Regions from separate parts of the Paeniglutamicibacter sp. ZC-3 genome, predicted to be linked through region 1. Evidence: riboswitches for the same ligand, from Rfam matches in the RefSeq annotation. Region 1 holds a riboswitch; the other holds the start of a gene.

Region 1 (3,202 bases):
GGCATCGGCAAGCGCGATCTCGATCTCCGCCACGGCGGCCAGGACGATGGAGTCGACGGCGAACGCGGTGCCCGAGATCTCGCCGACCAATTGGAGCACCTGGGGTTCCTCGCGCACCGGAACGCCCGTTCCGGTGCTGAAGCTTCGAGTGCGGGCCTGGACCGACGAGCGCACGTCATTGAGAACCGCGCGCGTGATTCCGGCTTGGACCCCCAGGAGCACCAGCTGGAAGATGGCGGATTCCGGGTCGTTGACCTGCTGTTCGTCGGGCAGGATCGTGTCCACCGGGACGTTCTCGAACGTGGTCGAGCCGGTGCCGGTGAGTTGCTGCCCGAATCCGTCCCAGTCGTCAAAGATCTTGACCCCGGAATGCTGCGTGGAGACCACCGCGATCTGGCGGCCGGCGCGGGCCGGATGCGCCACGGCGACGGCGACCCAATCGGCGTAGATCGTGCCGGTGCAATAGTATTTCTCGCCATTGAGGATCCAGCGTTCGCCCTGCTTGGCAATGGTCGTGTTGAGCGTGCCCAACCGGTTCCCGCCGCGCTCGGTGTAGGCGTTGCCGACGATCTGGCCGGCAACAATGCGCTCGATCCAACGGTGCCGCAAGGCATCGTCCTCAAGCAACAGCACGGATTCGACGAAGCCGATGTGTGAGCGCCACAGGTGCGCCACCTGTGAATCCGCCTCGGCGAGTTCGATCAAGAGGCGGAACAAGTCGGACACGCTTGCCCCATAGCCACCTGCTGCCACCGGGATGCGCAATGCCCCGAATCGCACCCGGTTCAGCCAACCGACAGGTTCAAAGGGGAGAGTCCGGTTGGCATCGCGCTCGCCGGCCCCGACCGCGATCTTGGCGAAGACCGGGCGGAAAATCGCAGCCAACTCGTCATAGTGACCGTTCAGTGGAACGCCCGGCGTGAGTTTGAGCAGGTGTCGGGCGGGGGTGTCGCCGGTGAATGCGTCGAGGTTGACGGCGCCAAAGATGTTCGGGTCCGCCTCGACGGCGTGCGCTAGTGCAAATGAATCGATAGCCATGAATTCTCTCCATCGGTCCTGGCGTGAGCACCTACCGCCCAATTAAGGGGAAGGGGTTGCTGCGGCGTCATGGAGCCAGATCTCTCGGCCGCTCTGGATGGTTGTTGGACATATTTCTACACGCCCCGGCGAAGCGGAGACAACCCGGTTCGTCACAAATGGCACGTGCGTCACAGGGCACAGCGGGCTTCCTGGCCCGCCGCGGCATCGGCTCAGTAGCGACCCAACGCCGATCCGACAACCATTTCTTCGACGAGACACCAGCCTTGGCGCGGAGGTCAGGCGACCCGGGGCCCCAGGTTCAGCCGGCCCGCCCGACAGCGGGTTCACGCGGCTGGACGCGTGATACGCGGGCCGGGAGGGCGGTCCCCCGCCGGCACTTTGGCGCTCGTGGAAAGAAGATGAAAATTCCCTATTTCATCAAATTTCATTCGATGGATTGCCGATTCTTTCCGGCTTGTCGAACGTTTCGTCACATTACGGCCGGCTTGCCTCCATGACGCCGGATCGACTTTGATGAAGGTAACAACCCATCCCGAGCGGCCGAGAGATCTGGCTCCATGACGCCGCAGCAACCACCTCGACCGAGGCCGGTGCTACCGCCAGGAACGATGGAGAGAACATGACTTCCACGCTTGACCACCCCACGCTTTCCCTACCGGCACGCGGCTCCAACCCGGCGCTTCGCGTGACGTTCAAAGGCGTTGGACGCAGCTTCGACGGTCGCAAAGTGTTGGGTGATGTCGACCTCGAGATCGCGGGCGGCGAAGTCGTGGCAATCCTTGGCCCTAGCGGTTGCGGCAAGTCCACGTTGCTTCGCTCGGTCTCCGGACTGGACCGACCCTCCACGGGCCAGGTCCTGATCGACGGCACCGCCGTCAACGGCCTGGACGCCCGATGCGCCGTGGCTTTCCAGGAACCGCGCTTGCTGCCGTGGCAATCCGTTGAAAAGAACGTGGCTTTGGGGCTTCCCCAGGGTACGGACCGTTCCATTGGCGCCACCCGCGTAGCCGAACTCCTGGAACTCGTCGAGTTGGATGCCCACAGCACCTTACGGCCGCGGGAAATTTCCGGCGGCATGGCCCAGCGCACCTCGCTTGCACGGGCACTGGCCCGACGCCCCGGAGTCCTGCTGCTGGATGAACCATTCGGCGCGCTGGATGCACTTACACGCCTGAAAATGCAGGACCTGCTGCTGGACATCCACGGCGCCTACCCGACGACCGTCTTGCTGGTCACCCACGACGTCGACGAGGCGCTCCAGTTGGCCGACCGCATCGTGGTGTTGGGTCGCCCGAACGGCGCCACCTCCGCCACCGTCACCCAGGTCCTCACGGTCCCCGGCGCACGTCCGCGCCACCGCAGCGATGAAGCCCTGGCCCGAATGCGCAGCTCGCTGCTGGCGTCGCTCGGCGTTGACGCGCACCGCCACTAGCACCGGCCCCCAATCACTTCCACTCCACTCGCTTCTTAGAACCAGCGCCGCACTGGCGTGCGGTCGAACACTCAAGGAAACCACTTATGAACCGCAAATTCTTCTCGCGTCGCGCGCTCATCGCCACCACCGCGCTGGCAACTGCCACCGCACTGCTGACCGGTTGCGCCGGCGAAGGCTCCGGCGGCGCCAGCGCCAACGAAGCCACGACGCTCAACATCGACTTCGCCACCTACAACCCGTTGAGCTTGGTGCTCAAGGAAAAGGGCTGGCTGGAAGCATCGCTGAAGGACCAGGGCGTCACCGTGAACTGGGTGCAGTCGGCCGGTTCCAACAAGGCCAACGAAGCGCTCCGCGCGGGCGCCATCGACGTGGGATCGACCGCGGGCTCCGCCGCCCTGCTGGCCCGCTCCAATGGTTCACCGATCAAGACCATCGACATCTACTCGCAGCCCGAGTGGGCTGCCCTTGTGGTCGCCAAGGACTCCCCCATCAAGGAGGTCTCCGACCTGAAGGGCAAATCCGTGGCTGCCACCAAGGGAACCGATCCTTACTTCTTCTTGCTGCAGGCCCTGGAACAGGCAGGGCTTGGTCCCGACGACGTGACGGTGGAAAACCTCCAGCACGCCGATGGGCGCGCTGCCTTGGAAAATGGCTCCGTGGACGCCTGGAGTGGACTGGACCCGATCATGGCCGGCGCCGAGGAAAACGGCGCCACGCTGATCTACC
Region 2 (3,202 bases), on a different contig from region 1:
GTGTGCACAGTCTGGGGAGAACGTTGTGGATTACACCAATTTTCTCCTCAGAATAACGATTTGACTAGGCATTATGTAGATCAGGTCCTGTGGATACAAAGTATTTATCCACATCCTCCACACGCGGAAAAGTCGGTTATACACACAAAAACCCCGGGATTCCGGGCTTGGATTGGCGACCATTTCATAGTTACCCACAAGCTATCCACAGACACGCCGGGACTTCCCGCGGATCTGGGGATAGCGGGGATTGATGGAGATCACCAACGACTGACATACTGGGGCGCATGAGCGCCAACAAGACCGCCCCGACAGCCGTTGACCCGGCTCAATTCATATCGGCAGTGTCACATCCGACCAGGCGCGCAGATGCCGAGGTCTTGCTCCGGATGATGGAAGAGGTCAGCGGAGAGCCCGCGGTTATGTGGGGTCCGACAATCGTTGGGTTCGGAAGCTACCACTACAAGTACGAATCGGGGCGCGAAGGGGATGCCAGCGCCATCGGTTTCTCCCCGAGGGCGGCGAACCTTGCCCTCTACGGGCTGACCATTGCACCGACCGCCGGCCCCCTATTGGAGAAATTGGGCAAGTGCAAACGCGGGGCATCGTGCCTCTATGTGAACAAGCTTGCCGACGTCGACCTGGACGTACTCACCCGGCTTGCCCGTGACGGCTACCGGTACATGACTGGCGTGGTGCACCACTCGTCTTAGTAAAACGTGTTGGCAAAGGCAAAGGGCTCAGTCCCCGTGGCGTCGAATCATGGATTCGGTACCACGGAGGCTGAGCCCTCGCATTTCAGGTTCCCTAGGAGACCAGCTGTTCTGCATCCAGGCGACGGAATGCCGAACCGTGGAACACCAGCGGTGAGTGGGCGTTGTCGTGCGTCTGGTGGCCGTGCACGCGTAGCAGCACCACATGGTGGTCGCCTGCAGGAACCTCTTGCTCGACGGAGCAATCGAGCCACAGGGTGGCGTCATGCAGGAACAGCGCACCCTCATCGGTCGAATCAAGACGTAGCCCGGCGAACCTGTCCCCCGACTTTGAGGCGATCTGCCGGCACACGCCCTCGTTCTTTTCGCTGAGCACTGAAACCCCGATCCGCCCGTTGGTGCGCACCAACGGCCAGGTCTTCGAGGTGTTCTGGACAGCAAACATCACCAGCGGCGGATCCATGGAGACGCCAACCGTAAAGGACGAGGCAATGATTCCCTGCGGTTGCCCGTCAACGATGGCGCAGAGTGCGGCAATGCCGGATGGATGCTGGGCAAAGACGTTGCGCAGGGTGTCGGGGGTGAGGTCAGAGGTGAGTGTCATGGTGCTCAATCCTTCGGCTTCGGCCCACCATCGCGGTGCGTGCTACACACGCGCCAACCAACGAGGTGTGCGGTACTTGCCTCCGGGGTTCCGGTAGGCCGAATCATCACCTGGAGCACCCCACTACCGTGAGAGGGTTGCCGGCCAACGGGCCAGGGCCTTGCGTTGACACTCTTGATTCTTCACTAACGTTAGAAGAAATAATTACGTCTCGTCAAAGTTTGTTTCGACATACGAAGTCACGAAGAGTAAGAATCGAAGATTGTGCGATCATTTGCCTCGTTGGTACCAAAGTTGCCCGAGACGCCCGCATTCGTTCCCGAACGCGTGGACGACAGCTCTGGGGCCGAAGAAGACGATGACATAGCCCGGAATTATGGTTGGCATACGTGCCACAAACGCGGTGGCCGGCACCTCTTCCACCTACGAGAGGTCCGAAACTCCCGTATAAGTCGCATAGGACGCATCGCCGGTGCGTTCGTAGACCAGGATGGCAAGCCCGCCCGGGGTGCTCGTGGTGCTGGAGAGCCGAAGTCCTGTGGGTGCGCCTCCCTGCGGGAAGAGTCGCCTTCCATGGCCAAGGACCACCGGCGCCACCACCAGTCGCAGCTCGTCAATCAGCCCCTCGGCGAGCAATGAAGCGGCAAGCCTGGCGCTCCCGTGGATCTGCAGCTCCCTGCCGGGGCGCGCCTTGAGGTCGGCAACCCGGGCCGCCACGTCACCGGAGAGGACGATGGTTGGATCCCAGGTTCCCTCGCCAAGCGTTTGCGAGGCCACGTACTTGGGCAGGGAGTTCATGAGCACCGTGAAGGGGTCGTCCGGGTCGGTGATTTGCGGCCAGTCCCTGGCAAATGCCTCATAGGTGCGGCGGCCAAGCAGCAGCCCGTCCGCTTCGCCGAGCCATTGCGCGGCCTGTTCGATAAAGGCCTCGTCCATGTGCGGGACGAACCATCCGCCCTGGGTGAATCCGTCGGTGGTGTCTTCCTCGGGAGACCCGGGGCCTTGCGACACCCCGTCGAGACTCACAAACTCCGTTAATACCAGCTTCATGACCGCGCCTTCTCGCTTGTTTGGCTACCCTTTCCCGGGATTCGACGTGGCAGTCCATCCAGGAGGGCACTGCCCCATTTGGCCAAGCTACTCGACGGGAACGCCCGGCGCCAGACCCGATGCACCAGAGGAGGCCTTAAACCACTGCGGACCCCGCCGAGGGCGGGGTCCACAGTGGTTTGCCGTCACACAAGACGGCGGGTGCACAAGGAATTACTTCTTTGCGGCAACAACCTGCAGTGAAACGGTTGCGGAGACATCGGTGTGCAGACGCACGGTCGCGGTGTAGTTACCCGTCGACTTGATGTGGTCGTTGATCTCGATGTTGCGCTTGTCGATCGCGCCAACGCCGGCGGCTGCAACAGCCTTGGCGATGTCGTCGGTCTTCACGGTGCCGAAGAGGCGACCGGTAGCGCCGGCCTTGACGGTCAGCTTGACCGGCTTGGCGGAAAGCGAAGCGGCAAGTGCCTTGGCGTCTTCCAGGGAAGCAACGGCGCGAGCAGCACGGGCGGCCTTGATCGACTCAACCTGCTTCTCACCGCCCTTGGTCCAGGTGATGCCAAAGGCGCGCGGGAGAAGGTAGTTACGTGCGTAACCGTCCTTCACCTCAACGATGTCGCCTGCGGCACCGAGGCCGGTAACTTCGTGGGTCAGAATGAGCTTTGCCATGTTGGTATACCTTCCTTAGCCGCGGCCAGCGCCGGAGTAAGGCAGCAAGGCTACTTCACGCGCGTTCTTGATGGCCTGTGCGATCTTGCGCTGTTCCTGTACGGAAACACCGGTAACGCGACGGGCACGGATCTTTCCGCGATCGGAAATGAACTTGCGCAGCAAT

What was found. Region 1 has a riboswitch for S-adenosylmethionine ahead of OIU93_RS09440 (ABC transporter ATP-binding protein). Riboswitches for the same ligand answer to the same signal wherever they lie in the genome.
Region 2: linked by a shared signal. The riboswitch ahead of OIU93_RS16355 (flavin reductase family protein) and the one ahead of OIU93_RS09440 (ABC transporter ATP-binding protein) in region 1 are both predicted to bind S-adenosylmethionine.

The regions. Positions count from the first base shown of each region.
Region 1 covers NZ_JAOYTG010000007.1:19,371-22,572, reverse strand. The annotation lists gene OIU93_RS09445 (acyl-CoA dehydrogenase family protein) at 1-1,038, opposite strand, end outside; SAM riboswitch class I at 1,045-1,142, opposite strand; SAM riboswitch class I at 1,566-1,656, shown strand; gene OIU93_RS09440 (ABC transporter ATP-binding protein) at 1,661-2,473, shown strand; gene OIU93_RS09435 (aliphatic sulfonate ABC transporter substrate-binding protein) at 2,560-3,202, shown strand, end outside.
Region 2 covers NZ_JAOYTG010000018.1:75,686-78,887, reverse strand. The annotation lists gene OIU93_RS16360 (DUF1801 domain-containing protein) at 288-713, shown strand; gene OIU93_RS16355 (flavin reductase family protein) at 808-1,317, opposite strand; SAM riboswitch class IV at 1,385-1,497, opposite strand; gene OIU93_RS16350 (dihydrofolate reductase family protein) at 1,741-2,367, opposite strand; gene rplI (50S ribosomal protein L9) at 2,581-3,036, opposite strand; gene rpsR (30S ribosomal protein S18) at 3,052-3,202, opposite strand, start outside.